Regions from separate parts of the Alkalihalophilus lindianensis genome, predicted to be linked through region 2. Evidence: riboswitches for the same ligand, from Rfam matches in the RefSeq annotation. Region 2 holds a riboswitch; each other region holds the start of a gene.
What was found. Region 2 has a riboswitch for lysine ahead of RYX56_RS10695 (aspartate kinase). Riboswitches for the same ligand answer to the same signal wherever they lie in the genome.

Region 1 (7,689 bases), on a different contig from region 2:
GCTCGAAATTTCCATTGATTCACTCATATTTTTCTCTAAAAACTTTGCACACTAGAGAAGAAGGGAATTCCTAGAGGAGGGAATAAAGTGAAGCGAGCAATACAACTATTATTATTGACCTTAATTATTATCAGTTCCACTCCACAACATACTCATGCTAACAATGAAGAACTGAGCCAAGAAGAGATTTTTAAAGGACGGATGGAGCTTTATCAAAAAATGGAGACAGTGACTCAAGTACCTTGGTATTACTTAGCTGCCGCTGACACATACGAGAGAGGCTTACGTCGAGCTCAACGAGATCGTCCAAGAGAAGAAGGATTAATCTCTATTTATTATGAGCCAGAAGTGTGGGCTGGACCAATTAACCCCAATAAAGAAGATACGGATCCTTTGTCCATTAGCCTCTTTAATGGAGTCGGGCTTGATGGGAACGGTGATGGGATCGCAAGTTTAAGCGATGATGAAGATGTACTCTATACATTTGCCAACTATTTAGAACAGTACGGATTTGATGAAGAAGATTTTAGGATTGCCCTTTGGGATTATTACCAACGCGAGCAATCTGTCTCGATCATCCACGGACACGCTACCGTTTATGAGCATTTTGGAAATCTTGATTTAGATGATCATGCCTTCCCTATTCCACTTAACCATAATTACAGTTATAAGAACACATGGGGAGACCGTCGTGGTTGGGGAGGCAGACGTATACATGAAGGTACGGATATTTTCGCTGGTTACAATGTACCTGTCCGGGCAACGGCTTATGGAAAAGTTGAGGTTAAAGGCTGGAATATGTACGGAGGATGGCGTATTGGAATTCGTGACTTAGATAATATTTACCATTATTATGCTCATTTAAGTGGCTTCGAAAAAGGAATTGAAGAAGGAAGCATCGTCTCACCTGGTGATGTGATTGGGTATTGTGGGAGTTCAGGATACGGAAAGCCTGGCACACAAGGTAAGTTCCCACCTCACCTCCACTATGGCATGTACAGAGATAATGGATATACAGAATGGTCATTTGATCCGTTTCCATCATTAAAGTCATGGGAACGAAAAGCCTATCAGGATCGCAAAAAGAAAAAATAAAGGAGTCAGCATTATGCTGACTCCTTGTTTGTGCCTTAAGATGATGCTTTCTTTTGTTTTGCTACTCTGACTGCATTTAAAATACTTAGAGCCATTCCGCCCCAAATGATTAGTATGCCAATAACCATCATGACAATTGCGCTTCCACTCATTATAGATCAGCTCCTTTATCATTTGAATCTGCTGGTACATCTAAGTCGTTCTTTTGCCATTTAAAGGATGCAAACACAAACCCGATCACAATGGCTCCAATTGCAACAACCCAGCCCCAGCTTACGACTAACGATGTTGGGTAGTCTTCATAATTAGAAGTAATATTGGTAATCGTATTCTGAATCGCCATGTACCCAAGAACAATTGGTGTAATGATGCTCAAGCAAACCTTCCACCATAGACCTGTTTTAAAGTCTGATACACCATTTGCATGACCTTGTAGTTCAGGAAGCTTACGAATGAACCAAGAAACAGCGATAACAGATACTAGACCTGCTAATGCTACACCAAACTGGTTGATGAAGTAATCAGCTGTATCTAAGAAGAAAAGTCCGCCCTGTGTAGCAAATAGTAAAGAAATAACGGCTGATAACCCTCCACCAAAGGCAACAGCTTTTGTACGAGAAAGCTTGAATTTGTCTTGAATGCCTGCAACAAATGTTTCAACAATTGAAATAAGTGAGGATAGACCAGCAAGCACTAATGATCCGAAGAATAAGACCCCGAAGAATCCATTCATACCTGGGAATGTATTAATGATTTCCGGGAAGACGACAAAGGCTAAGCCAATACCTGCGCTTGCTACCTCGTCTACACCAACCCCAGATGCTGTTGCCATAAACCCAAGTGCTGCGAATACCCCAATACCTGCTAACAACTCAAAACTCGAGTTACTAAAACCTGTAATAAAGGCATTGTTGTTAATATCCGATTTTTTCCCAAGGTAACTTGAGTAGGTGATCATGATTGCAAAGGCAATCGATAAACTGAAGAATATCTGACCGTATGCGGCTACCCACACCCCCGGCGACATAATCTCACTCCAGTTAGGAGCAAAGAATGCATCTAGACCAACTAATGCCCCTTCAAGTGTTATTGCACGAATAACAATTAATAAGAACATAACGACTAAAAGTGGGATGAAGATACGGTTAGCCATCTCAATTCCGCGTTTAACCCCTTTAAATAAAACTCCTAGCGTAACTGCCCAGACAACTAATAAAGGAATGAATACACCTGGTACAAGTGAGCCGACTTCACCAAGCGCTCCACCTGATAGATCAATGCGTTGAAGGTATTCTCCCATTAAGAATCCACCAGTGTCCTCACCCCAACTTTGATTGAATGCAAAGTACGTATAAGCAATCGCCCACGCAATAATAACGGCGTAGTAAGTTGAGATAACAAAGGCAATCGCTACCTGCCACCAACCAATCCATTCTGCTTTTTTGTGTAAACGAGCATAAGAAAGTGGTGCAGATCCACGGTATTTATGACCTAATGTAAACTCCATAATAAGTAACGGAATCCCCGCTGTTAATAGTGCAAAAAGATAAGGTAAAAAGAATGCTCCTCCACCGTTTTCATATGCAACATATGGAAAGCGCCAAATGTTACCTAAACCGACCGCTGACCCAATTGCTGCTAAAATAAATCCTGCTCTAGTCCCCCATTGCTCTCTAGCCATTTTCGTTAACTCCCCTCTGTTATGTGCTGTGTTCTTTAAATAGTATTCTAAAAATTCTGTAAATAGTATCCGCACAAAAATATTTTTTGTCAAAATTATTTGACAATTATTTCGACAAGTCAATTTAGCGCATCAACGTATGGTAGTATCGTTTTTTTTCAACCCCTCCACCTTTAGAGTTATCAGACTATTCATTTTTTTATTATAATGATTACCCTGGGGTTTGTCAAAATAAATTTAAGAAAAATGTCACATTTATTAAAGGTTTTATTAAATTAATCCATAAAAGAAGGTAATAAGACCCAAAAAAGGCTTCTGCTAGGATGCAGAAGCCACTTTGCTACGCTTCAATTGGCGTAGAGAGCTTTTTCAATATAAGAACGGTAATCACAAGTAAGACGAATGCCGTCAGCAATGTTAAGATCACACTTCCAGTTGCACCAAGTACAAGATAGGAAAGTAACGTAATTACAGCTGCCACAATCGCATACGGAAGCTGAGTAACTACATGGTCAATATGATGACTTCCTGCTCCTGTAGAAGAGAGGATTGTCGTATCTGAGATAGGTGAGCAATGATCTCCGAAAATCGCTCCAGCAAGAACTGCTGCAAGCATCGGAAGCATCATCGTAATATCAATAACGGCAGCCATTTCTCCTGCAATCGGAAGTAGCAAACCGAACGTTCCCCAAGATGTTCCAGTTGAGAATGCAGCAAAACCGGCAATTAAGAATAAAATCGCTGGCAAGAACATTGGGTGGATGTTTCCATCTACTAGAGAAGCAAGATATTGCCCTGTTCCTAAATCACCAATAATCGCAATAATCGTCCAAGCGAATAGTAAGATATAAATAGCTGGAAGCATGGACTTAATCCCAGCCCAGATTGTTGCGCCAAAATCACGTGCTTCAGTCTTCTTCATGAGATTAAGCACTAAAGCAACAGCAAAACCAATTAATCCACCATATAATAGTGATGTTGCGACATCTGTATTTTCAAACGTCGAAAGGATTGTCGCCGCACCTTCACTAGCTTGAATACCTGTAATAATCATGAATGCAACGGTCCCAACAACCAAAGCAACGATTGGCCACACAAGATCGCCTACACGTCCTTTGTCACTAACTTTCAGATCCTCTTGGTCCCCTGGGATTGCACCTGATTCAGGATCAACAAGCTCTCCTGTTTTTATAGCACGTTCCTCATGGACTCGCATTGCGCCAAAGTCCAATTTAAATAAGACGACTGCTAATACTAAACCAATGGCCACTAGTGCATAAATGTTCATCGGAACCATTAGCATAAAGGCTTGCAGACCTTCGTATTGCGTCACACCATGTGTAGTTAGAATCCCTGCAATAATCGTAATGATATAAGCACCCCAGCTCGATACAGGTGCAATAACACACATCGGAGCAGCCGTTGAATCGACTAGATAAGCAAGTTTAGCACGGGATACACGGTGACGGTCGGTTAGCGGACGACTGACATTACCTACTGTTAAACTGTTAAAGTAATCATCAATAAAGATTAAAATCCCCAAAATAACCGAAACCATTTGAGCGCCTACTCGTGTTTTTACACGTTTCATTGCCCATTCACCAAATGCACGGCTACCTCCAGAACGAGTAACAAGTGCTGCCATCATTCCAAGTAACAATAGGAAAAAGATAATATAAAGTTCCCAATCATTGATGGCCCCATCTACAACAAATATAGCTCCTACAATTGAAGCAATTTCAACTACACTATCGACTGGATTGTATCCATTTAGCATCAGTGCGCCAACAATAATACCGACACCTAGTGACAATAGAACTCGTCTCGTTAAAATAACCATAACAAGCGCTAGCACTGGTGGCAGTAACGATAAAATTGAACCTTCCATTCGGTCCATCCCCCTTTGATATAATATGTTGATACAGGGATGTTTCCTATACTCATCTGTATGAGAGTATAAAAAAAGCCAATAACGGTTACCCATTATTGGCTTTAATAAGCACAGGTATCCCCATCACAACAGTAGTTCTCCACAGCTAATCAGCTGTGACAGTGTTACATTTCTTCAATGCAACCCCAGCAGAAAAGTTCTGACTCCTCTTTCCCACTTCGGCAAATGAACCTTTTCACACTTCTCTACGTTGTCATCCTCCAAGTGCGTACTCTTTTACATTCGCGCCTCTACCCCACCATGTTGATGAGGCAACTCACATTATTAAGTTTGCCGAATTATCTTATCATAGTTTTACATGGTTGACAATGTTAATTATCGCCACCTCCTAAGGAAGAACCAGGTGCAGGTACAATCATTCCTCCCCCTTCAGAATAATATTCAGGTACGTCTCCTTGAATATTAATCAAACCAACAGGGATGGTCGTTTTAATCGCTTCTGTATTCGTTGCAAACGGGATAACAATTTTAACGTCGACTACTACATCAAAATTGACTGACATGGTCGTGTTATTAATGCCAGTATTAAATGTTTTCATATTAAGATCCGTCTTCACATCCCCAATCGCTGAGAATCGGACTGGAACTTGCGGACCGAGATGAGCGAGTAGAGCATTATTGGTTGCTTGCCCTAAAGGAATCGTGTAAATAATGCCTCCATCAGAGGTGAAAGCTTCCTCGTTCTCAAATGACACATCAAATGTTTCCCCTTGCTCAATCGCCTTTAAATGACGTTGAACTCGATTGGTGGCTTCTGACAAGATTCTATTATACATCTGCGTATTAAATTGAAGCGTATTATCAGCATCCCTTATAAATAATTCTCCTTGATCAAGATCCGATGCGATTTTTTTCGATACAGCATCATTAATCGCGCGAGTTGCGATGACTCTCGTTTCTGTTGTTGCAATGTGGACAAGTGTGGGTCTAATTCCTTTCTCAATAATCCAAAGTCCTTGCACAGTAAGGATCACAAATATTAAGAAGGATAAGAGCAGCACATACCGAAATGGTAAAGGACCTTTCCGGGGTCTCGATGGTTTACCGAATCTCACGTTGAAAACCCCCTTTGCCTAATGTATATGCAAAGGGGGTGGACAATTTGACTTGTATTTCTTTACAAACGATTACTTTTTTCTCTCATACACACAGAAAGTATGTGGGTAACGGTTCTTTTCATCTACAATGCCTTCATCTGCTGAGAGGAGTTTCCATTCTTCTTCCTTGATTTCAGGAAAGAACGTATCACCATCAAATGTTTCATCAATATGGGTGACGTATAAACGATCGACCTCATCCCAAAATAACGTAAAGAGCTCAGCTCCACCAATAATGAAGCATTCATCCTCTTCCTTGGCAAGCTTCACAACATCAGCGACTTGATGCACAACGTCGCATCCATCAGCTGTATATGCTGTATTCCTAGTAAGGATCACGTTTCGACGTTTAGGTAGTGGTCGTCCAATTGATTCATACGTTTTGCGTCCCATCACAATCGTATGCCCTGATGTGACTCGTTTAAAATGAGCTAAGTCTGCTGGCAAATGCCATGGCAAATCATTGTCTCGTCCGATTGTGCGTTCTTTATCCATTGCGACGATATAGGAGATCATACAGATACCTCACCTTTGATATGTGGATGAGGATCATATTCAGTAAGCTCAAAGTCATCGATGGTAAAGTCAAAAATAGATGTAACTTCCTTATTTATTTTCATTTTCGGCAGTGATCTTGGCTCTCTTGTAAGCTGTAGCTTCACTTGTTCCATATGGTTCGAATAAATATGTGCATCTCCAAATGTATGAACAAACTCACCAGGCTCAAGGTCTGTTACTTGAGCGATCATCATCGTTAAAAGAGCATAGGAAGCAATATTAAATGGAACACCGAGGAAGATATCAGCACTACGTTGATAGAGCTGACATGATAACTTACCATCATTTACGTAAAATTGAAACAAGCAATGACATGGTGCAAGTGCCATCTCATCAATTTCAGCAGGATTCCAAGCACTCACAATCAATCTTCTAGAGTCAGGATTCGTTTTGATCTGCTCCACCACTTCTGAAATTTGGTCTATTACTTTCCCATTTGCGCCTTCCCATGAACGCCATTGTTTACCGTATACAGGACCAAGATCTCCAGATTCGTCTGCCCACTCGTTCCAAATACGCACATTGTTTTCTTTTAAGTAAGCAATATTGGTCTCACCCTTTAAAAACCATAAAAGCTCATGGATGATGGAACGTAGATGTAGTTTCTTTGTTGTAAGAGCAGGAAAACCATCTCCTAAATCAAATCGCATTTGATAACCAAAGGTACTAATTGTACCTGTTCCTGTTCGATCTGACTTTTCTTCCCCTTCATTGAGTACATGCTCACATAGCGTAAGATACTGTTTCACTCTCGCTCATCCCCTTTTAATTTGCAGTTGCTAATGTAGTTTCCGTTTCAATAATAGTCGTATCCAAATACTCCATTAAGTCGATATCATACGTAAGTTTAAGTTTTCTTCCACTTTCGCTAAATACACGAATCACAGGTCTGGTACTCATTTGTTTATTTTGCCTAATCACTATCGCCAGGCGACCATCATTTAACTTTACGGTTAAACCGACTGGATAGAGCGCAATGGTTTCTCGAAATGTCTCGACAAGTCCTTTATCAAAAAGAATGCCTGCACCTGAATAAAGCAATTCAAGTCCTTCATGAGGGAGCATCGGCTTCCTGTATACCCGATGAGATGTAACCGCATCAAAGACATCCGCTATCCCAATAATTTTAGCATAAGGATGAATGAGATTGTCTGTTAGGCCTCTAGGGTAGCCATTTCCATCAAGTCGTTCATGATGCTGAAATGCGCAATGAGCGGCTAGCAGCGGGATATTAGGTACATCTCGTAGAAGATCAAATCCTGCTTTAGGATGTGTTTTGATCAGTTCAAATTCTTCCTTATTTAAGC
Region 2 (7,689 bases):
AAGAATCGTGTGAGATCCTATTTCACAGGGTCACATGACGCGAAAACTCAACGTTTAGTCAGCGAGATTGTTGACTTTGAATATATTATGACTTCTTCAAATATTGAGGCGCTCATTTTAGAGATGAATTTAATTAAAAAGCATGATCCTAAATATAATGTCATGCTAAAAGATGATAAGTCTTACCCGTACTTAAAAATTACGAATGAAGAGCATCCTCGTTTGATTACGACAAGGTCTATTAAAAAGGATGGCGGAAAATATTTTGGACCTTATCCGAATGCAGGTGCTGCAAATGAAACAAAGAAATTATTAGATCGCCTATACCCATTGCGTAAATGTCGTACGATGCCTGATAAAGTATGTTTGTATTATCATATCGGACAGTGTTTAGCTCCTTGTGTCTATACAGTCACAAAACAACAGAATCAAGAAATGGTTCAAGAGATCACAAAATTTTTGCGGTCAGGTCACGATGAGATTAAGCAAGACCTTACTGACAAAATGATGATGGCTTCTGAGGACTTAAATTTCGAAAGAGCAAAAGAGTTACGCGACCTACTTCAGCACATGGATGCGGTCATGGAAAAACAGAAGATGACGATTAACGATCATATCAATCGTGATGTGTTTGGATTTGCCTATGATAAAGGATGGATGTGTGTACAAGTATTTTTTGTGCGTCAAGGAAAATTAATTGAGCGAGATGTTTCCATTTTTCCTTTTTATAAAGAAGCAAAAGATGACCTTCTGACGTTTGTTGGGCAATTTTATCTGCAAAAGGAACACATTAAGCCTGCAGAAATATTAGTACCAGAAGATATAGACCGTGAGCTTGTTGAGCAATTATTAGAAGTTAAAACAAATCATCCTAAAAGAGGCAGAAAAAAAGAGCTGCTTGATCTTGCTAATCAAAATGCCAAAGCTGCCTTAAAGGAGAAGTTTTCATTAATCGAAAGAGATGAAGATCGCACAATAAAGGCAGTTGAAAAACTAGGTGAGGCCATGGGAATTTCGACGCCATATCGAATTGAAGCGTTTGATAATTCTAATATTCAAGGGACCGATCCTGTATCGGCAATGGTCACGTTTTTAGATGGGAAGCCTAGTCGAAAAGATTACCGCAAGTACAAGATCAAGTCAGTAAAAGGCCCGGATGATTATGGGTCGATGCGTGAAGTGATAAGAAGACGGTATTTTAGGTTATTACAAGAAGACCGCCCCCTTCCAGATTTAATTGTCATTGATGGGGGGAAGGGACAAATTGCGGCAGCACAAGAGATTATTGAAGATGAATTAGGCCTTTCTATACCTGTATGTGGGCTTGCCAAAGATGAAAAGCATCGCACTTCTCAATTATTAATGGGTGACCCGCCCTCTCTAGTCTCGCTCAAAAGAGATAGTCATGAATTTTATTTGTTGCAACGTATTCAAGATGAGGTCCACCGATTTGCGATTACGTTCCACAGGCAAACAAGATCAAAAACGTTTTTTCAGTCAGTGCTAGACGATATAGAGGGAGTAGGAGAGAAACGAAAGCGACAGCTCCTAAAGCATTTTGGTTCCGTTAAGAAAATGAAAGAGGCGAGCATGGAGGAATTGAAGATGCAAGGGATCCCGCAGAAAGTAGCGGAGGCTATTTATGAAAAATTACATGAAGGTCAATAAATTACTTCTTGCAGGAGTGATCTTCATCTGCTAAAATGAAAAACAATTAAATATGCCGCACTTCAAAAATGAAGTGATGGTAGAGGAGCGAAAACCAAGAGTACACTAGTCGAGAACGATGAGGTTTAACGACGCTAGTTGAAAGGGGAATTCGCCGAAGTGTGTAGGACACTCATAACCATACATGCTGGACTTATCCTAAAAAAGGATAAGGCTGTCACTTGACTATACCCAATAGTCTTGTGGAGAACTATCTCACGTGAGAAAGGGAGTAGTGTGGTACCTGTACGGTATGACAAGCAACGGTGAGGGGTTTTCCTTATTGTTGCTTTTTTTGTACGCATTAAAGGTATAGCACATCCAGTCGATCAAATGTATCGCGCGTGAAGAGATTGAGAGGATGAGGAAAATGGCAAGGGTTGTACAAAAATATGGTGGAACGTCAGTTGGTTCTGTAAAGAAAATCGAGAATATCGCCAATCGAGTAGCACGAGTAGTTGAGGACGGAAACGAGGTGGTCGTCGTTGTATCGGCTATGGGGAAGTCAACAGATCAGCTCGTTCAACTAGCGAATGACATTACAAAAAATCCAAGTAAAAGAGAAATGGATATGCTACTTACTACAGGTGAGCAAGTAACGATTGCCTTACTTACTATGGCTCTTCAAAAAAGGGGAGTGGATGCTCTTTCTTATACAGGAGGCCAGGCTGGAATCCTAACCGAAGCGAACCATGGCAATGCTAGAATACGTGAAATTGACTCTGCTCGTTTGAATGAACAACTTGAAGCAGGCAAAGTACTTGTTGTAGCTGGATTTCAAGGCATAATGGAAGATGGAAGTATTACTACTTTGGGGCGCGGTGGCTCAGATACAACGGCAGTTGCGTTAGCGGCAGCGACAAAAGCTGATCGTTGTGAAATTTATACGGATGTAACGGGAGTCTTTACAACCGATCCTCGTTATGTGGAGAAAGCGAGAAAACTACAAGCGATCTCTTATGATGAAATGTTAGAAATGGCTAACCTTGGTGCTGGAGTGTTACACCCTCGGGCTGTAGAATTTGCGAAAAATTATGATGTTCCTTTAATGGTTGCATCAAGCATGGTAGAAGAAACAGGAACAATGATAGAGGAGGAAGTAACAGTGGAGAAGAATTTAGTGGTGCGCGGAATTGCATTTGAAAATGATGTAACAAAAATAACGGTAGCAGGATTGCCGAACCGAATTGATAGCCTACCTAAACTTTTTTCAATCCTATCAAGCCATGGGGTTAATGTAGATATCATTATCCAAAATCAATATGATGCCAATCACGTGAACATATCTTTTTCAATTACGCAATGTTCATTAAAAGACACGGTAGCATGCCTAGAGCAAGCGAAAGAGGAATTAGAATTCGAAACCCTTCATCATGAAGAGGAACTGGCAAAAGTATCCATTGTGGGGTCTGGTATGATCTCAAACCCTGGCGTTGCTGCAACAATGTTTGAAGCGTTAGCTAAAAACGATATTTTTATCAAGATGGTGAGCACTTCAGAAATTAAAGTGTCAGCAGTCGTATCGGAAGATGATATGGTAATGGCTGTTGAGGTCTTACACGATGCATTTAAATTAGATGAAGTGCTGGCAGAGGCACCCGAAAAACAACTTGTGTAATCTGCTTAGTATACAAAAAACGATGCTTAGAAAGCATCGTTTTTTGTTAAAGAGCGAGCGAGTCTTGCAAGTCAGATTCAATTTGTAGATGAACAATACCCTTTTTCTTTGTTTGAGTAGCAGCAGTAAAAGAGGACAGCCACGTTTCGACTTGTTGGGCAAGGAAACCAGCTTCTAGTTGATAGCATCTGGTGTCATTTTTTTTCATCCATTCTCCTTCTAACTCAAAGTGTCGTTCATTTTTCTTTTCTTTAACAAGGGTAAGGTTACCCCAGTTCGCGTCATTAAAAAATTCAATGACTTCTTCTATCGTATGTAATGGATATTTTCGGGCAATGGATTTACCGACCCAATACAAAATCGAATCATATTCTTGTCCGAATACCTCTTTTAAGACATCATTTCTAAGCAATTCGTACCCAAATGTTTCTTGTCTAGGTTCCATGTAGAAAACACCTCTCCTCTTCTTATATTATAAAAGGTGAAGCAGTAGCTGTCCAAATGAATATAGATGGATTCTCTAGTAGACTTTGTGGAATTTTAGGGGAACGATATGGATAGTACTTACTTTTTTCCTAGGAATTCTAGTTTCTAAAAGGTTAAAGTGGTATACTAAAGCGCGAATGAATGCGGAGGTACTACATATATGAAATTAGGTTTAAGTCAATTTCTATCCCCATTTAGAATTATTATTATTTCTTACGTATTAGCAATGATTTTATTTAGTATCTTGCTTTATTTACCGATCTCACACAAAGCTGATGTTGATGTGACATTCTCTGAGGCGCTATTTACTTCTGTAAGCGCTGTGAGTGTAACGGGGCTGACGGTTGTAAATGTATCAGAAACCTATAGTTATGTTGGGATATTTTTCCTTTCGTTAGCCATTCAACTAGGTGGCATTGGTATTATGACGCTCGGTACATTTGTATGGATGCTCTTTGGAAAGAAGATTAATTTATCACAGCGAATGCTTATTATGGTCGATCAAAACCAAAATAAGTTCTCTGGTCTTGTTAATTTGATGCGCGGGATTTTATTTGTTGCATTAATTATTGAATTTATTGGAGCGTTAATACTAGGTACATATTATTTACGCTATTTTGATTCTGTATGGGAAGCTTATTACCAAGGCTCTTTTGCGGCGTTGAGTGCTTTTACGAATGCGGGATTTGATGTAACAGGCCAATCATTAATTCCCTTTGCAAACGACTATTATGTTCAGCTCGTCGTCATTCTTTTAATTTTTGCAGGTGCAATAGGATTTCCTGTATTAATGGAACTAAAGGAGTACTTCTCGAAGGAGAATCCTCATTTCAAATTTAGTTTATTTACAAAAATCACGACAACAACTTATTTTGCAGTATTTGTAATTGGCGTTGTTGGTATTTGGGCTCTAGAAACCGGCTCTTATTATGTAGGTCTAGAATGGCACCAGCAATTATTTTATTCTATTTTTAACTCTGCTACTACAAGAAGTGGTGGTCTTGCTATCATGGATGTCTCAGAGCTTAACCTAGCAACTTTACTCTTTATGTCAGCACTTATGATTGTCGGAGCTAGTCCATCAAGTGTAGGTGGGGGGATTCGTACGACAACGGTCGCGGTCATGTTCTTAACCATTAAGAGCTTCGCGCTCGGTAAAGAAGATGTTAAAGTCTTCGGTCGTGAGATTCACCCAGAAGACCGTCAAAAGGCATTTATTGTGCTATCCGTATTTTTAGTTATGTTATTTGCTGCGGTCACCTTAATTGTTGCTTTTGAAGGACAAAAGGATATTGCTCTAATAGCGATTATTTTCGAAACTGCCTCAGCGTTTGGAACTTGTGGATTATCGATGGGGATCACACCTCACCTATCCTTACCAAGTCAATTTGTATTGATGATCTTGATGTTTATCGGGAGAGTAGGGTTAATTGCCTTTTTATTCTCGATCCGTCGTAGAGAAACCAAAAGTCATTTTAAGTACCCAACCGAACGAATTATCATTGGGTAACATATGGAGGTCCTGTTTACACCAAATAAAAATTGGGTAAACAGGATTTTTTTATATAATTTTTTTAGGGATATTTCTCTAAAAGATTAAAATAAACAGACTATTTTCTACAAAAAACGCTAACCATCAAGGTTTTCTTATGGGATAAGGGTTAGAGAGGGGTGAAATCTTTCCCCAAATAGCTTGTATACGTTTTCTTGACGAAGGAATCTGATGGGAGTACAATTAATTTGTCGGATTTTTTTCACAGAAACTTTACGTAAGTTTCACAATTTAGTTGAATTTCCATATCACGTTGTTTTCGCAGTGGGGAGGTACACGTTATACGGAAAAAGAGAGAAAGTACACAGGGTAAGAGAGTATGGGTAGGAAAAAAAACAATTGTGGGGGGACAAAGGTATGGCCGGTAATCGAGAGTTTTTTAATCGTAAGTTACATTCCTTACTAGGTGTAATTCCCGTGGGATTATTCTTAGTACAACATCTAGTTGTCAATCATTTTGCTACACGAGGCGCTAGTTCATTTAACCAAGCATCACATTTCATGGAGAGCTTGCCTTTCCGTTATGCGCTTGAGATCTTCATTATTTTTATTCCACTTTTATACCACGCTATTTATGGTATCTATATTGCATTCCAAGCAAAAAACAATACAGTACGTTATGGTTTCTTCCGTAACTGGATGTTCCGTCTACAACGTACATCAGGTATCTTCCTATTAATCTTTATCGCATGGCATGTTTGGGAAACGCGTATCGCAGCCGCTTTTGGTGCTGAGGTTAACTACAATATGATGGCAGATATTTTAAGTAGTCCATTTATGCTAGCGTTCTATATTTTAGGTGTCGTGGCAGCTACATTCCACTTTGCTAATGGATTATGGTCATTTGCTGTATCTTGGGGTCTTACTGTAACACCACGTTCACAAAAAATTGCAACATACGTAACGATCGGTATTTTCTTAGCATTAACGTTTGTAGGGATTCGTGCAATCCTAGCATTCATTAATCCAGACTTAGCAAACATTTAAGGGGTGGATCAGAATGAGTAAAGGCAGAGTTATTGTTGTCGGAGGCGGACTAGCTGGTCTGATGGCGGCAATTAAAGTAGCAGAAAAAGGTGTGCCAGTTGATCTATTTTCATTGGTACCAGTAAAACGTTCTCACTCTGTGTGTGCACAGGGCGGAATTAATGGTGCAGTAAATACAAAAGGAGAAGGGGACTCTCCTTGGGAACACTTTGATGATACGGTTTATGGAGGAGACTTCTTAGCTAACCAACCTCCTGTTAAAGCGATGACAGAAGCAGCACCAGGAATTATCCATTTAATGGACCGTATGGGTGTTATGTTTAACCGTACTCCCGAAGGCTTATTAGACTTCCGTCGTTTCGGTGGAACTCAGCATCACCGTACAGCATTTGCTGGGGCGACTACTGGCCAACAATTATTGTATGCACTTGATGAGCAAGTTCGTCGTCATGAAACAAGTGGTCTTGTAACGAAATATGAAGGATGGGAATTCCTATCAGCGATTGTTGATGATGAAGGTACCTGTCGCGGGATTACAGCCCAAGATTTAAAGTCATCTGAAATTAAAAGCTTCCCTGCAGATGCAGTTATTATGGCAACTGGGGGTCCCGGAATTATCTTTGGTAAGTCGACAAATTCTGTAATCAACACTGGATATGCAGCTGCTAAGCTTTATCAACAAGGTGTTCACTATGCAAATGGTGAGTTCATTCAAATCCACCCAACTGCTATCCCTGGTGATGATAAGCTTCGTTTAATGAGTGAATCTGCACGTGGTGAAGGTGGACGAGTTTGGACGTATAAAGATGGTAAGCCTTGGTACTTCTTAGAGGAAAAATATCCTGCATACGGTAACCTTGTACCACGTGATATCGCAACGCGTGAAATCTTTGATGTGTGTGTTGAGCAAAAGCTTGGTATTAACGGTGAAAACATGGTATACCTTGATTTATCTCATAAAGATCCAAAAGAACTTGATATTAAGCTTGGTGGAATTATTGAAATCTATGAAAAATTCATGGGTGATGATCCACGTAAAGTACCAATGAAAATCTTCCCTGCCGTGCACTATTCAATGGGTGGAATGTGGATTGATTACGATCAAATGACAAACATCCCTGGATTATTTGCAGCAGGTGAGTGTGATTACTCACAACATGGTGGTAACCGTTTAGGAGCTAACTCATTACTATCTGCCATTTATGGTGGTATGGTAGCCGGACCAAAAGCAATTGAGTATATGAACGGTCTTGAAAAATCTGCAGAAGCAATGTCTTCTTCTCTATTTGATGGTGAAGCGAAAAAAGAACAAGAAGCATACGAAAACATCATGAAAATG
Region 3 (7,689 bases), on a different contig from region 2:
ATTTGCTGTATTGATTGATTTACTACATCTAAACAAAAAATTAAGGTGGACTGTAGAAGAGGGGTGATAGTATGAAAAAACAAATTGTGCAAGAGGGCATGTTGCTTGGTGGTAAGTGGCAAAGACGTGAGGAAACGATTGAAGTATTTGATCCGGGTAATGGTCAATGTGTGGCAACTGTACCAAAAGCAAATGCAGAGGATATGAGAGAGGCGATTCAACAAGCAAAAAATGGCGCAAGGGTTGCTAAAGACCTTCCCATTCATAAAAGGCAATCCATTCTAATGAGTGTTGCATCTTATATAGAAGAGCATAAAACACTCTTTGCTGAAACGATCGTGCTAGAGAGCAGTAAAACGATAACAGAAGCAAGACGAGAGGTAGGACGATGCATAGAGACAATTCGCTTAAGTGCAGAAGAAGCTAGACGGATAACAGGGGAGACCATTCCATTCTCCCAAATGCCAGGTCATGAATCACGAATAGGGTATATCTCGCGCTGCCCGATTGGCATCATTGCAGCTATCACTCCTTTCAATGATCCGTTGAACTTAGTCGCACATAAAGTTGGTCCAGCCATCGCTTCAGGAAATGCCGTGATTGTTAAACCTTCAAGTGAGACACCCTTAAGTGCGATTAGACTTGCAGAGGCATTTATGGAAGCAGGCTTGCCAGATGGAATTCTCTCGGTGATTACAGGTAGTGGCCGTGAAGTAGGGGATGAATTAATTACATCAGATGATGTTCGGTTTGTTTCCTTTACGGGAGGGTTTGATACGGGAGAAGCGATTACCCGAAAAGCAGGGGTTAAAAAAATGGCTATGGAACTTGGCTCGAATGCTCCGACCATCATTTTAAGCGATGCAGATCTCGATGAAGCCATACATTCAACCGTTTCGGGTGCATTTGGGGTAGCTGGTCAAAACTGTATAGGTGTGCAACGAATTTACGTAGAGCAGTCCGTCTACTACGATTTCACTGAAAAATTTATTGAAGTTACGAAACGGTTAAAAGTAGGTGACAAACGAGAAGAATCAACTGATATTGGACCGATGATTTCTGAACGGGAAGCAAGGCGTGTTAAATCATGGATTGGAGAAGCTTGTCAAAAAGGAGCGACTTTGCATTGCGGAGGGGAGAGAAAGGGTGCGTATTTAACTCCAGCGGTACTGACTAACGTCGGACAAAACGAAAAAGTAGTGAAGGAAGAGATATTTGGTCCTGTGGTTGTTATCACTCCAGTTGAATCCCTTATGGAAGCAACCCGCTTAGCGAATGATAGCTGTTACGGACTACAAGCAGGTATTTTCACTTCCAATTTAGAATCAGCCTTTTATGCAATTCAAGAATTAGAAGTAGGTGGTGTCATGGTAAACGATAGTAGTGATGTGAGAATTGATGGGATGCCTTTTGGGGGAGTGAAGCGCTCTGGCTTAGGGCGAGAAGGAATAAAATATGCAATTGATGCAATGACCGAAGAAAAGGTTGTTTCTTTCAAGCTTAAAAGATAATAAAGAGTTAAAAGTAGCAATGGTTTTTATTTAGGTGGGGGTGGAAGGATGTTTTCTCTAGCAGAATATGAAGAGCGTTTACGGAAAACGAAAGTGAAAATGGTTGAGAGTGGGATTGATGTCTTATTAATCTCCAACCCCTCTAATATGTATTACCTAACGAATTACAATGCATGGAGTTTCTATGTTCACCAAATGATGATTGTTACGTTAGAAGATTCGCAGCCAATCTGGATCGGAAGACAAATGGATGCGACAAGTGTTGCGAAAACAACATGGCTAGATGAAAACCATATTATTTCTTATCCAGATTATTACGTTCAATCAAGTGAAAGACATCCAATGGATTTTGTAGTAAAGATCATTGAAGAAATTGGGCAAAGTAAAAGACGAATTGGCCTTGAAATGGATGCTCATTACTTTACGGCTGCTTGCTATACAAAGCTGCAAGGTGGTCTTCCAGATGCTGAATTCAAAGATGCAACCGTTCTTGTTAACCGCGTCAGATTAATAAAATCCGACCAAGAGCTAATCTATATGAGAAGGGCTGCGAGTATTGTTGAAGGAGCGATGCAAGCTGCATATGATCAACTTGCTGTAGGAGTGCGAGAATGCGATGTTGCGGCTGCCATTTATAAAGCGCAAATCCAAGGATTAGATGAACATGGGGGGGATTATCCATCTATTGTTCCCATGCTGCCAACAAATGAAAATACATCGTGTCCGCATCTAACGTTTAGTGAGAGACGTTACAAAAAGGGTGATTTTTTAACAGTAGAAATAGCAGGGGTTTATAAACGTTATCATGCACCTCTAGCCAGAACAATTGCTATAGGAAACGCGCCATCTCATGTAAAGGAACTGTCTAAAGTGGTCCAAGAAGGAATTGAGAAAACCCTCGACATTATTTCTCCTGGTATCACAGCAGAAGAAGTGGAGCGAACATGGAGTGATGCGATTGCAAAATACGGTTATCAAAAAAGTTCGCGACTAGGTTATTCAATAGGCGCAAGTTTTCCACCGGATTGGGGAGAGCATACGATTAGCTTTCGAACGGGTGACAAATCCATCTTAAAGCCTAATATGACGTTCCATCTCATGCCAGGAATTTGGTATGAATCCTACGGCGTTGAAATAACCGAATCGATTGTCATAACGAAAAAAGGGGTTGAAATGCTTACTAATTTCTCTCGAGACTTATATGAGAAACCGATTATTGAATCAGCTCTATAGTGAAAGAAAGCACTAATTTCAATTAGTGCTTTCTTTCGCTTTACGAAAAAAAGCAATGACGATTGTGTCTACGGGTGTTAAGATACAAGAAAAGATGATTGAAGGGTAGGAGTAGGAAGTGGAGAAGCGAGCCTTATTGCTTACATATGGTTTAATTTTTTTCGTAATGGTTTCTTGGGGGTTAAATGTAGTGATGCTGAAATTATTAGTAGAAGCATTTCCTCCCCAAACAATGACTGCTTTTAGAATTTTAACTGCTGGTATCGTGACCATTCTCATCGTATTATTTGGATCCTCATTTCAATCGTTATCAAAAAGAGAGTGGCGCTATACTTTATTAGGGATGGTGTTTGGTGTCGTGCTCCACCACACATTTTTAGCACAAGGTCTAACAATGATTGATGCATCAAATGCTGTGCTTATATTAGCACTACTTCCATTAACAACGGCGTTATTTGCGGTCTTTTTTTTAGGAGAAGCGCTAACGAAATGGCGTTTATTAGGTATTTGTTTTGCTTTAATTGGGGTATTTTTTATCCAAGGAGGCATTGGGTCTTTCCAGATGGAGAAAGGCGAAGTGTACTTATTTATAGCGATGATTGTGCAAGCCATAAGTTTTATTTTTATTAAAAAGACGACGGCAACACTGGATTCTAAACAAGTAACAGCGATGATGCTTCTATTTGGTTCAATTGGGTTGTTATTGGTTAGTTTAGTAGTAGAGCCTACGGGTGTAGGGAGTATGATGGGAGCATCACCTTTTATTTATATTGTCTTTTTCTTTTCAGCTATAGTAGCAACAGCAGTTGGTCATTTTGTTTTTAATGCAGCCATTCAAAAAATCGGAGCAGGTCAGACCGCGATCTTTAATAACTTTGTTCCTTTTTTCGGATTAGTTTTTTCTGCTATCTTTTTAAAAGAAACCATTTATTTATACCAGCTAGTAGGCTTCTTATTTATAGTTGCAGGAGTGTTATTTGGTACTGGGTATGCAGAAAAACATTGGGTAAGGAAAGTCCCAATACAAGGAAAAAGCATGTAGCGAGGGCTACATGCTTTTTTTATTTATGTTATTAACTAACGAAAAAGCTCATTGATGGCTTCATTACACGTTGAAGCTCTTGTTGTTGCTCGGCAGTTAAAGGGACAAGTGGTAATCTTACAGGTCCTACTTGAACACCATTCAATTCAAGTGCCGCTTTCACTGCAGTAGGGTTTGGAGCCATGAATAATGTGTTCATAACCGGAACCAACTGACGGTGTTGCAAAGCAGCAGCTTGGACTTGTCCAGCTAGATAGTGACGAACCATTTGTTGCATTTGATTCCCCACAATATGAGATGCAACCGAGATCACACCAGTACCGCCAATGGCTAATATAGGTAGAGTCAAGCTATCATCACCACTATATAGAGAAAAACCTTCAGGGGCGTGCTCAATAATCGTTGCAATCGCATCTAAATCACCACTTGCTTCTTTCGTGGAAACAATGTTTGTAATTTGTGCTAAGCGTAACGTTGTTTCTACACTTAAAGTGACTGCACTACGTCCTGGGATGTTATAGAGCATAACGGGAAGTGTAGTCGCTTCAGCAATTGTTTTAAAATGTTGATACAGCCCTTCTTGAGAAGGCTTGTTATAGTATGGTGCGACTAGCATGATACCATCTACACCAAGTGCTTGTGCCTTTTTAGTAAGTTCAATTGAAGCAGCGGTATTGTTTGAGCCAGTTCCAGCGATAACTGGAATTTTTCCATTCACTTCTTCAACCACGGTTTTAAATAATTGTAATTTTTCTTCTGTCGTTAATGTTGGAGATTCACCTGTCGTTCCACCAACGACTAATGCATCGGAACCATTTTCCATAAGGTGTTGTACCAGTTTTTTTGTTGATTCAACACAAAGCTCGCCTTGTTGGTTAAATGGAGTTACCATCGCAGTAAGTATTCGTCCAAAATTCATCCTATTCACCCTCAATTCGTATTAATGTCTTTCATTTCTGAGTGGGCTATGTGCCTAAAGCACAAAAAAACAACAATGAGGCAGTCTCATTGTTGCATGGACATGTTGTGGCTGCACAATCATTCCAATGCGTGAGATAGCCCTCCACGTAACAAAATTGTTACATGACAGTCCTGCATTTATTAAATACAGTCCCAGCGTAAAAAGAAATGAGTATCCCTACGCTTCGGCAACTATCCCTTTCAACGTGTTTCAAAGGAGCTCATTCTCCTCCACACTTTTACTAATGATAACTGCGCCTCTACCCTCACTTCAGTATGTGAAGTAAAGATTATTGATTTTGTGAGTTAACCTTATCAAAACTTTTAAATGAATGCAATCACTTTGTCCAAAATTCCTCAATTTACATATCTTTCATGGTTAAAATTCGTCTGCTTTACTTGTAATTTATTAAGAAGTTGATCAAGTTCTTGACTACATTTCACTGTTTCTTTATGAGTGAAACCATGTTTTTTTGCAAGGATTAACATTTGTCTACGTTTTAATTCGATTTTTAGACGTAACATATTTTTCAACTCCATTCATATTAGCATTTTTTACTGTTTTTCCGAAGTGTATGGTAAGTAAGTCAGTTCTTTTTTCACATAGAGATTATTATACCCATTCTAAAAAAGTTGAAAAGCGATTCTGCTAAAGTAGTCATAAAAGTCGAAAAGTAGTAAAGGTTCGACAAACATTTTAGGAATAAGTGGTAGATAAAGGGAGGAGCTTTAGCTCATGCATGAATTGGAAACAACCTTTTTTTGTTTACTGGTGTCGATCTTTGCGAAGTCGTAAACACTATTAATAAAGGAGGGGAGTTATGAAGAGAATCATGCTTATATTGCTTGCACTAATGTGCATGACTGGATGTACCATAGAACAAAAATCGACTCTTGGTGCAAATGCCGATCGTGAAGAAGGCTTTAGTGGATATGGAGTTAAAAGAATGAAAGGCTGGGAAGGTCCATTAATGGATATGATGGTCCCAGATGCAGCACCTAAAGGCATTACAGATTCAGTGACGCGGATAAATAATCGATACGATTATGTCTCAGGAAACCGCGATTTAGGGATGGCCCATGAAGGTACGGGTACTGCGCATTCTGGTGCGAAAATTTTAAATAACAGACCAGGGATCCTTAGAGATAAAACTACTCATACAGATCATATTAAACGTGATATGAAGAATGGCCAAAAAATCTTAACAACAAAACAGGACAAAAGTCATTTAAAAGAAACAATTGAATCCTTTGAAGAAGTGGAGCAGGTGTATATCCTTGCTGATGATCAAACAGTAGTGATTGGAGTAGTAGCCGATCAGACGAATCTCCAATCTTTAAAACAAATGGTTGAGGGTGTTGCTCACGGTTACTATCCCTCTCATCAAATCATCGTCACAGCTGATCGTCAGTTTTTACGAAGAATGAATCGACTCCAAGATTAAAAGGCATGCACCAGCATGCCTTTTATATGCTTGTTTGGGTATCTCACTTTAGTAAAAACCATATTCCTCTGCTAATGACATATATTCTCGCTCCATAAGCTTATGCGCCATCATGATATTCTCATAATGAACGCGAGCATTTTCTGCTTGTCTAGAATCGATAGGCTCTCTCATGTCATCAATTACTCTTTCTAAATTTGTTAACTCAGTGATAAAGGAAAGGTGTATTTGATGAAATCCTTCAAATTCATGAGGAATTCGAAGGTCATGAAACCTCTCACTGTTGTTTTTAATCGAATGAATCGTACTCAACACTGAAGTTTTAGAATCGTTATTTAATGTTTTCTGCTGAAGAATTGGAGCAATTACTTCAAAGTGATTAATGGTTTCTTCTAAATAAAAGGCTGCTTCTTTTGCGTAGGCTAGTAACTCTGTGTCAGCACGATGAAGAACCCTATTTTGATCTGTATTGTTAGAAAATCTTTGTGCACCTAGTGTACCCTCTTGTTCGTTTTGTTTTATATCATGTATAAGGTCAGAACTATTATCTTGCATACATCCCGTAACGATTACAAAGGTACTTGTCAGCAGGAGGATCATTTTTTTGTTCAACTCATCACCTCATTCGTTCTATTAACCAAAGTATGTAACGAAAAAGGAAAAAATATGCATGTAACCTCACTTCTGTTCATAAGTTGGTACAAAGCGAATGGGAGGGATTTACATGCTTATTTTTTTAGTACTCCTATTTTTTTCACTGTTTTTTGGTGTGATGATGCTTGGCAATCATATGTCTCATGTTTTCGAACAACTTCTCGAACAGAAAGCGAATGAAACATTAGCACGTATTGATCAATCCTTAAATGACGTAAACAAGCGATAATGACGAAAGCAGAAGGATCACCGTTCTTCTGCTTTTTTATATGGAGAATTAAAGTTATATAAGCGCAACTATTTGAAAGAAAGAAGCCATTTGATTAGAATAGGAAAAAAGGGTATTGAATTGGAGTGGTAAGTAGTGAAATTAATCGCAATTGATATGGATGGCACATTATTAAATGATGAACGAAAAGTAACAGCGGAGAATGCTGATGCGATAAAGCAAGCTCAAAAAAAAGGGATAGAGGTAGTGATTGCGACTGGACGTGATGATAAAGAAGCAAGAATCCCTTTGCAAGAAGCTAAATTAAGTTGTCCGGTCATCAGTGTAAACGGAGCCGAGATACAAACTGCAAAAGGGGAAGTACTAAAGGTCGTATCTCTTGATAGCTCTACAGTTAAAAAGACGATGGAAATCCTACATAAGCATGATGTTTATTACGAATTATATACAAATAAAGGTGCCTTCACAGATAACTATGAAAGAGGGATCGAAACAGTCATTGATGTTCTTCAGTCTGCTGGTTCAAATGATTCCGTCGAGGAAATGACTAGAATTGCAGAAGAACGTTATGAAAAAGGCGCTGTTACCCATATTGAGGATTATAAAGCCCTGTTT
Region 4 (7,689 bases), on a different contig from region 2:
ATTACTCGTACATTTGCTTATGGTTCAATAAGTGATGAGAAAAAAGAACTGTACAACACCGTTCTAAAAGCACAACTTGCATCCCTTGAAATCAGTAAGCCTGGCACACGCATTGGAGATTTAGATCAATCAGCACGCAATGTAATTACAGAGGCTGGTTACGGCGATCGTTTCCCACATCGTATAGGACATGGACTCGGAATCAATGTTCATGAATTCCCTTCTATGAGCCATTTAAATGATGGAACCTTACAAGCTGGGATGGTTTATACAATTGAACCAGGTATTTATGATCCGGTTCTTGGTGGTGTAAGGATTGAAGATGATGTATTAATCACAAAAGAAGGTCATATCACCCTTACTAAAACATCAAAAGAATTGACTATAATTAATTAATAAAAAGCGATAGCATCCAAGTGCTATCGCTTTTTGTATGATAAGCAGAGTGCTAATCATAATTGAAAAAGAGCCATCATTGATGGCCCTTTACTCGTTGAGATTATTCTTCCCAAACCTTTACTTCTTGCATAACATCGCCTTGTTTGATACGCGTTACTGAATCAAGACCTTCCACAACTTGTCCGAACACAGTGTGAACACCATCAAGGTGAGGTTGTGAATCGTGAACAATGAAGAATTGGCTTCCACCTGTATCTTTTCCTGCATGCGCCATTGAAAGTGCACCCGGAACGTGCTTATGAGGGTTTCCTTCTGTTTCACATTTGATTGTGTAGCCAGGACCTCCTGTACCATTTCCAGTTGGGCAACCGCCTTGTGCTACGAAACCAGGAATAACACGATGGAATGTAAGGCCGTTGTAGTAGCCTTCGTTTGCTAATTTCTCGAAGTTTGCAACCGTACCTGGTGCTTCTTCTGGGTAAAATTCAATAACTAGCTTTTCGCCATTTTCAAATGCAATACTACCTTTTTTCATATGTATAGCCTCCAAATGTTAAGATTCACCTTATTGTACACGATTCTTAGCCGAAAGTGAAATAGTTATCACCGACTTCAAAAAAAGCCGGTTCGACAAAGGGATCCACGTCAAACCGGTTCCAGCTATTTCACTTAAACTTGCTTCAGCACGTGCTTTAATGGTAAGTCCAGACGAACAAGATCTTCGTATGATTCACGTTCAATGACTAATTGAGATTCACCCTTTTCAACAAAGACAACCGGTGGTCTAGGAATACGATTATAATTATTCGCCATTGAATACCCATATGCTCCTGTACAGAAGACTGCTAATACATCCTCATGTTCAGCTTTTGGTAAAGGGAGATCCCAAATAAGCATATCTCCACTTTCACAGCATTTCCCGGCAATTGAGAAAGTCTCCTTCGCCTCTTCGGTTGCACGATTTGCAAGCAGCCCTTCATACTCTGCTTGGTAAAGGGCCGGACGTAAGTTATCACTCATGCCCCCATCGACTGATAAATAATGACGAACATTAGGAATTTCTTTTCTCGATCCGATAGAGTATAGCGTTGTTCCTGCATCGCCAACTAATGAGCGACCTGGCTCAATCCAAATTTCAGGAATCGCCATTTGGTGTAGTGTTGCTTTTTCTTTAATCACTTGAACCATCTTCGCTACATAATCACCAACCGGAAGCGGTGTATCTCCTTCAATGTACCGAATTCCAAAGCCCCCACCAAGATTTAACACAGTTGGAATAAACCCTAAAGAATCTCGCCATTTTTCAATGTATTCAAAAATTTTTTCCACTGCCATTACAAATCCACTTGTCTCAAAGATTTGAGAGCCAATATGACTGTGAATACCAAGTAAGTTTATATGCGGGTCAAGCAATGATAGTTGAATTGCTTGGTCCACTTGCCCACTCTCTAAATCAAATCCAAACTTCGAATCTTCTTGTCCGGTTGAAATGTAATCATGCGTATGGGCTTCCACACCAGGAGTAATGCGAAGCAACACATCCATTTTTACATCACGTTCTGCACAAATACGTCCAAGCTGCTTTAATTCATAAAAATTATCGACAACTACACATCCGATATTAGCCTTCACTGCCATTTCAAGTTCAGCGATGCTCTTATTATTCCCATGAAAATGAATACGCTCCATCGGAACACCCGCTTGAATAGCTGTATATAATTCTCCGCCAGAGACAACATCTAAACTTAGACCTAGCTCATGCGCTAATTGAAACATAGCAATACAGCTGAATGCTTTTGAGGCATATGCGACTTGATAGCTAACCTCTTCATCTTTGAAAGCTTGTTGAAATTGTTCAGCTCTCTCTCGAATAAGAGCTACATCATAGACAAATAAAGGGGTGCCATATTTATTAGTTAATTCAATTGTATCGACTCCACCGATTTCTAAATGACCTTTTTCATTAATCTGACTAGAACCATGCATGTACATTGATACTATCTCTCCTTTTATCTCCCATCTATACAAAAAAAGCAGCTAATGTTGTTACACTAGCTACTTAGAATGCGCAAGAGTAACCTCACTTTTAGAATAGTCCTCCACTACAAATGTAGTGACAGTTCGTTCTTTATTCAAGAACGACCCAGCACTTATTTTTCTGGCAACCAATAAGTACTTCGGCAAATTGACCTTTCCATTTGGTTCAAAGCTGCCATAAGCTCCCCAAATATACTCTTTCGTTTTGCGCCTCTACCCCATTTTCATGAGGTTCATTAAATTATTGTAATTACTGTAGCACACTCTTCAGGAGTCATCAACCCTTAAAATAGAGAAGAGTTAAATCCTCGTTTATCAGTGAAAATTTTTTCTTGTTATCTTCCACTAGGCTTTTGTTTAATGGGATCTTGTGGATTGACAATACTTGGGCGCCAACGAACGGATGGAACGGTTGCTCGAATTAAAATCTGCCAAACAGCCGGTGGGTCAAACGGCAAGAATGGCCACATATAAGGCTTGTTGAATGTTTTTAATCCTGCTAATAAAAGAACAAATAATGTTGTTCCTATTACTAACCCTGGAACTTTCAACCATGCTACTAGAATAATTAAAGCGATACGGGTTATCCGTAAGGCTATCCCTAGTTCATAACTTGGTGTTGCAAACATCCCAATTGCTCCAAGTGCCACATACAAAATTACTTCTGGTGTGAAATAGCCTACTTGAATAGCGATTTCTCCAATTAAAAGTGCGGCAACTAAACCAAGTGCAGTAGCAAGTGGGGATGGAGTATGGATCGCCGCCATCCGTAATAATTCGATTCCCATTTCTGCAAATAAAATTTGCACAACGATTGGAATATTGTTTGTCTCTTCTGGACCAATAAAATCAAGACCTGCTGGAAGGAGACTTGGCTGCACGACTAGTAAGAGCCAAAAAGGCAAGATGAATAACGAAAAGAAAATCCCTATGAAGCGTGTCCAACGTAAAAAGGTACCAACTGCTGGAGATTGACGATATTCCTCAGCATGCTGAACATGATGGAATAAGGTAGTCGGTGCAATAATGACACTTGGAGACGTGTCCACAATAATGACAATATGTCCCTCAAGTAAATGTGTCGCTGCTACATCTGGTCTTTCTGTGTAGCGTACAAGCGGAAATGGATTAGCCCCTTGCTTTACAATATACTCTTCAACAATTTTATCAGCCATCGTAAGACCGTCAACTTCGATCGCATCTAATTCTTTCTTAATTATATCCACTAGAGTTGGATCAGCGATTCCATCAATGTAAGAAATACAAATATCTGTCTTTGAACGAACTCCTACTTGCAGGATTTCGTTACGAAGACGTTCATCCCTAATTCTCCGTCGTGTCAGAGCTGTATTAATTATGATATTTTCAGTGTATCCATCTCGCGCACCACGAACGACCCGCTCTGTATCAGGCTCTTCTGGTCCTCTGCCTGGATATTGGCGAACATCTATGACAAAGGCTTCTTCTTCACCTTCAACTACAATAAAGATAAGTCCCGAGAGCATTTGGGTGATTGCATTATCCATTGAATTCGTTTCTTCAACTTGCACATGCGTTAAATGGTTTTTAAAAGCTTCTTTAATATTATGTGTTTTACGATGACGAACATCTAGGTCCATCAACTCTTTCATTAATTCAATTACATATAAGCTATCAATAAGTCCATTAACAAAATAAATACTCGTTTTTCGATCTAATATGGATAACGTACGGACACCTACATCAAAAGACTCTCCTAACCCAAGCCTTTCTGCTAATCGCGTCTCGTTCTTGGTAAAATCTCGGGTGAAATGTTCCTCATGCTTTTCACTAGCTTGACTCACGATAACCACTCCTCTCTAAGATGAGATTTACTGCTTGCTTTGTGACAGGACAACCTCGCTTCAATGTATCTTGACCGGCCATTTTACCGATATCACCAATCCCTACAATAAAAGGAATGTCTAGTTGATCGAGTATATACACCGTATCCCCGTTGATCCTGCCAATCTCCATATCAGAGACACCGTCTTTATCAACACCATACTCCGTTAATTCACCATAGCGCGTAATACTAATATCAACCTTGGTCCATTCACACGAATGAGTAGCAGACGCTACCGCAATCGCACCAAGAACCACTATTTGTGGATGCGTCGCTACAACTCTCATAGCTTGTTCTCCAGGACCTTCATAGCGATAACCACAATCATCAAACATGACAAGAACAGGGTCTGAAGGTGTGCTTAATATCATATCAACAAGTTCTTCCCCTGAAACCGGTGTAGGGTTACCCCAAGAATGACTAATACACCTTCCACCAATCTCACTCGCTACCATTTCCACCGCTTGTTTCGCATGCTCATCCCCATCCGTAATTAATATAACTTTTCTTGATTCATTCACACCTTCACCCCCTTGGTTTGAAAATTAATGCGACTAAGAAACTAAATAAAATCGTTGAAGAAATCCCTACAGAAGTCACTTCAAACATCCCCATCCCCACACCGAGAAATCCAAAACGTTCCCCCTCAGCCATGGCTCCATGGACTAAAGAATGCCCAAAGCTGGTAATTGGAACTGTAGCTCCTGCACCTGCGAAATCAATCAAGCGATCATATAAATGAAATCCATCTAGCAACGCTCCAAGAACGACCAATGTACTCAACGTATGAGTAGGCGAGAGCTTTCCTATATCTAGAAGCAATTGACCTAAGATGCATATCAACCCTCCTACGACAAACGCACTTATATATTCCATTAGCCCCTCTCCTCTAACTCAAATGAAACAGCATGCGCAATACACGGAATCGTTTCCTTTTGTTGCATCATTAATGGACTTAATAGAGCACCTGTTGCCACAACTAGTAATCGTTTGATGATTCCCCGCTCCATTTCCTTCATCAAATAACCAAATGTGACAACCGCAGGACATCCTGCGCCACTGCCTCCTGCAAAAACCGGTTGCTCCTGGTGATAAATCATTACTCCGCAATCTTCATAGTTGTTTCTTAACTTTATCCCCTCATCTTCTACTAGCTTGCGCAAAATTGAACTTCCTACACGTGATAAGTCTCCGGTTACGATTAAATCATAATATGAAGGTTCTCTTTGTGTTTCTTTAAAATGAGTTAACATTGTTTTCGCCGCAGCTGGAGCCATTGCAGAGCCCATATCAAGTGGGTTAGCAACCCCCATATCTACCACTTGTCCAAGTGTGGCATGTGTAACTCGTACTGCATTAGGTTGATTACTAAGTAGCACGGCACCTGAACCAGTCACTGTATAAGTTGCTGTTTCTGGCTTCTGCCCTCCAAATTCTGTAGGGTAGCGAAATTGACGTTCAGCTGTTGAATGGTGACTACTTACGGCAACGAGTGCATTTTCCACATAATGACCATTAATGAACATGGCTGCAACTGCAACTGATTGCATCACTGTTGCACAAGCAGAAAACATCCCTAGAAAAGGAATTCCTAATTGTCTAGCTGCATAATTAGAAGTGACGATCTGGTTTAATAGATCTCCAGCTAGCATGATATCGACATCACTAGGCTTGCGATTAACCTTCTCTAAACAGAGGCGCACAGCCTCTTCCATTAAAGCTCGTTCCGCTAGCTCCCAATTCTCTTGATCACAGTAGAGATTGTCAAAAATTTTATCAAAACTCGTGCCAAGAGGGCCTTCCCCTTCTAGAGGACCAACAGCGGTTCCTGTTGATTGGATATAAACGGGTTGTTTAAATTCCCATGTTTGTTTTCCTAGTCTCATTACAATGAACTCCTTTACCGTATAAGCATTTGAACAAGCAAACGAGTTAAACCGACTGCATATGCAGATAGCACCCCAAAGGCAATGACGGCACCTGTTAACTTAAACATATTTGCTCCTATCCCAAATACTAGCCCTTCACTTTTATGTTCAAGCGCCGAGCTTGTCATCGCATTTGAGAACCCAGTCACAGGAACAAGAGAACCCGCTCCAGCAAATTGACTTATTTTATCGTACACACCAAAGCCCGTAAGCAAGGCTGCAAGTAAAATCAAAGTGGCAAGCGTGGGGCTCATTGCCTCTTTTTGCGAGAGCGGGAAAAAGGTCATATAAAAATTACTTAAAAATTGACCAAATGCACAAATTCCACCACCAATGACAAAAGCTTTAATACTATTTGAAATAACAGGTCTTTTTGAATGATATAACTCAATATTGGCCTGATAGCGTTTCTGTTCATCAGATAACATTTTACGACCTCCTTATAAGTAGATCCATTGAATAAGGGAGCCAATCATTTTCCCTAAAACGATTGCCATCATCAACAAAATGATTTTATCCGTTACCCCCACTCTTTTTGCTAGCAACGGGAACACATTTAAGACTTCTGTTAAAGCAGCAGCAAGCATTCCAACAAACATTCCACTAGCAAGACCAATTGGAATTAATAAAAGACTTGGTAAGTGAAGAGAAATAGAATAAAAACTTGCCCATGTCCCAACTTGAGCTCCTATGATAATGGCTCCCTCATACACCCGAATCGATTTTTCCGTTTTTGTTAACTGAGTCATTCGAGGTGCAATTCCTAGCACAGTTAAAAATGCGACAAAACCACTTCCAACTGCCAGACCACCACCAAGCCCAATAAAGATGATTAAAATGGCTTCAATGACCATTTTCCTTCTTACCACTTTCCATTAATTCATGCATAATCACAAATTGATCTAAGTTTTGTTGATAATTAAACATTTCAACTTCTAATGGACTTGGTTCTTCATTTAAACGCTTCTTAAAGAAATGATTAAAAAATAGCATCATCCCAAGCCCTAGCCCGATTGAATATGGAATTTGAAGAAGCAAAGGTCTTGCTAGTTCATTGCCGGTAATCAACCTAAAAATTTGCCCATGAACTTCTCTCATACTGACATCTTCATGAAAGTTCATAATCGCTAAAGCAGCCCCCACAAATAACAAAAACCAAATGAGCAAAATGTAGATAAGGGTGATCTTCTTTTTTTTAACCTCAACCTCCACAACAGCCTGGGCAGCACCAATCGTCTGATAGGTTAATGCAGGAATATGAGAGGAAATCATCCGGATGACTTGCATCACATCGATCACAACTCGGTTATGGTCTTGTTTTGAAATGTGATGAATAGGGATGTTTTTTAGTTGGTTTAAGAGCGTTTCATCAGCAATCAACTGAGCAACATCGCCTACAGTTAATTGTTGGTCTTCACCCGCAACAACTCGTTGCCTCATCCTTATATACACATCATTTCC

Region 1: another riboswitch for lysine. It lies ahead of RYX56_RS07200 (Na+/H+ antiporter NhaC family protein); the one in region 2 lies ahead of RYX56_RS10695 (aspartate kinase).
Region 3: another riboswitch for lysine. It lies ahead of dapA (4-hydroxy-tetrahydrodipicolinate synthase); the one in region 2 lies ahead of RYX56_RS10695 (aspartate kinase).
Region 4: another riboswitch for lysine. It lies ahead of lysA (diaminopimelate decarboxylase); the one in region 2 lies ahead of RYX56_RS10695 (aspartate kinase).

Annotation. Positions count from the first base shown of each region.
Region 1 is NZ_JAWJBA010000002.1:84,085-91,773, forward strand. It holds gene RYX56_RS07185 (M23 family metallopeptidase) at 88-1,095, shown strand; gene RYX56_RS07190 (methionine/alanine import family NSS transporter small subunit) at 1,131-1,247, opposite strand; gene RYX56_RS07195 (sodium-dependent transporter) at 1,247-2,776, opposite strand; gene RYX56_RS07200 (Na+/H+ antiporter NhaC family protein) at 3,117-4,664, opposite strand; lysine riboswitch at 4,792-4,968, opposite strand; gene yunB (sporulation protein YunB) at 5,039-5,782, opposite strand; gene RYX56_RS07210 (dihydrofolate reductase) at 5,855-6,340, opposite strand; gene RYX56_RS07215 (thymidylate synthase) at 6,337-7,131, opposite strand; gene RYX56_RS07220 (HD-GYP domain-containing protein) at 7,148-7,689, opposite strand, start outside.
Region 2 is NZ_JAWJBA010000003.1:118,153-125,841, forward strand. It holds gene uvrC (excinuclease ABC subunit UvrC) at 1-1,668, shown strand, start outside; lysine riboswitch at 1,741-1,929, shown strand; gene RYX56_RS10695 (aspartate kinase) at 2,078-3,325, shown strand; gene RYX56_RS10700 (YslB family protein) at 3,372-3,770, opposite strand; gene RYX56_RS10705 (TrkH family potassium uptake protein) at 3,972-5,321, shown strand; gene RYX56_RS10710 (succinate dehydrogenase cytochrome b558 subunit) at 5,721-6,350, shown strand; gene sdhA (succinate dehydrogenase flavoprotein subunit) at 6,364-7,689, shown strand, end outside.
Region 3 is NZ_JAWJBA010000001.1:736,917-744,605, forward strand. It holds gene RYX56_RS04050 (homoserine dehydrogenase) at 1-67, shown strand, start outside; gene RYX56_RS04055 (aldehyde dehydrogenase family protein) at 72-1,511, shown strand; gene RYX56_RS04060 (M24 family metallopeptidase) at 1,560-2,744, shown strand; gene RYX56_RS04065 (DMT family transporter) at 2,863-3,786, shown strand; gene dapA (4-hydroxy-tetrahydrodipicolinate synthase) at 3,818-4,705, opposite strand; lysine riboswitch at 4,835-5,017, opposite strand; gene RYX56_RS04075 (aspartyl-phosphate phosphatase Spo0E family protein) at 5,104-5,271, opposite strand; gene RYX56_RS04080 (YhcN/YlaJ family sporulation lipoprotein) at 5,568-6,191, shown strand; gene RYX56_RS04085 (DUF6376 family protein) at 6,240-6,803, opposite strand; gene RYX56_RS04090 (hypothetical protein) at 6,916-7,074, shown strand; gene RYX56_RS04095 (Cof-type HAD-IIB family hydrolase) at 7,210-7,689, shown strand, end outside.
Region 4 is NZ_JAWJBA010000001.1:547,702-555,390, reverse strand. It holds gene RYX56_RS03095 (M24 family metallopeptidase) at 1-396, shown strand, start outside; gene RYX56_RS03090 (peptidylprolyl isomerase) at 500-934, opposite strand; gene lysA (diaminopimelate decarboxylase) at 1,069-2,391, opposite strand; lysine riboswitch at 2,484-2,660, opposite strand; gene RYX56_RS03080 (spore germination protein) at 2,772-4,259, opposite strand; gene spoVAEA (stage V sporulation protein SpoVABEA) at 4,246-4,821, opposite strand; gene spoVAE (stage V sporulation protein AE) at 4,826-5,176, opposite strand; gene spoVAD (stage V sporulation protein AD) at 5,176-6,186, opposite strand; gene spoVAC (stage V sporulation protein AC) at 6,201-6,656, opposite strand; gene RYX56_RS03055 (stage V sporulation protein AB) at 6,669-7,082, opposite strand; gene RYX56_RS03050 (stage V sporulation protein AA) at 7,072-7,689, opposite strand, start outside.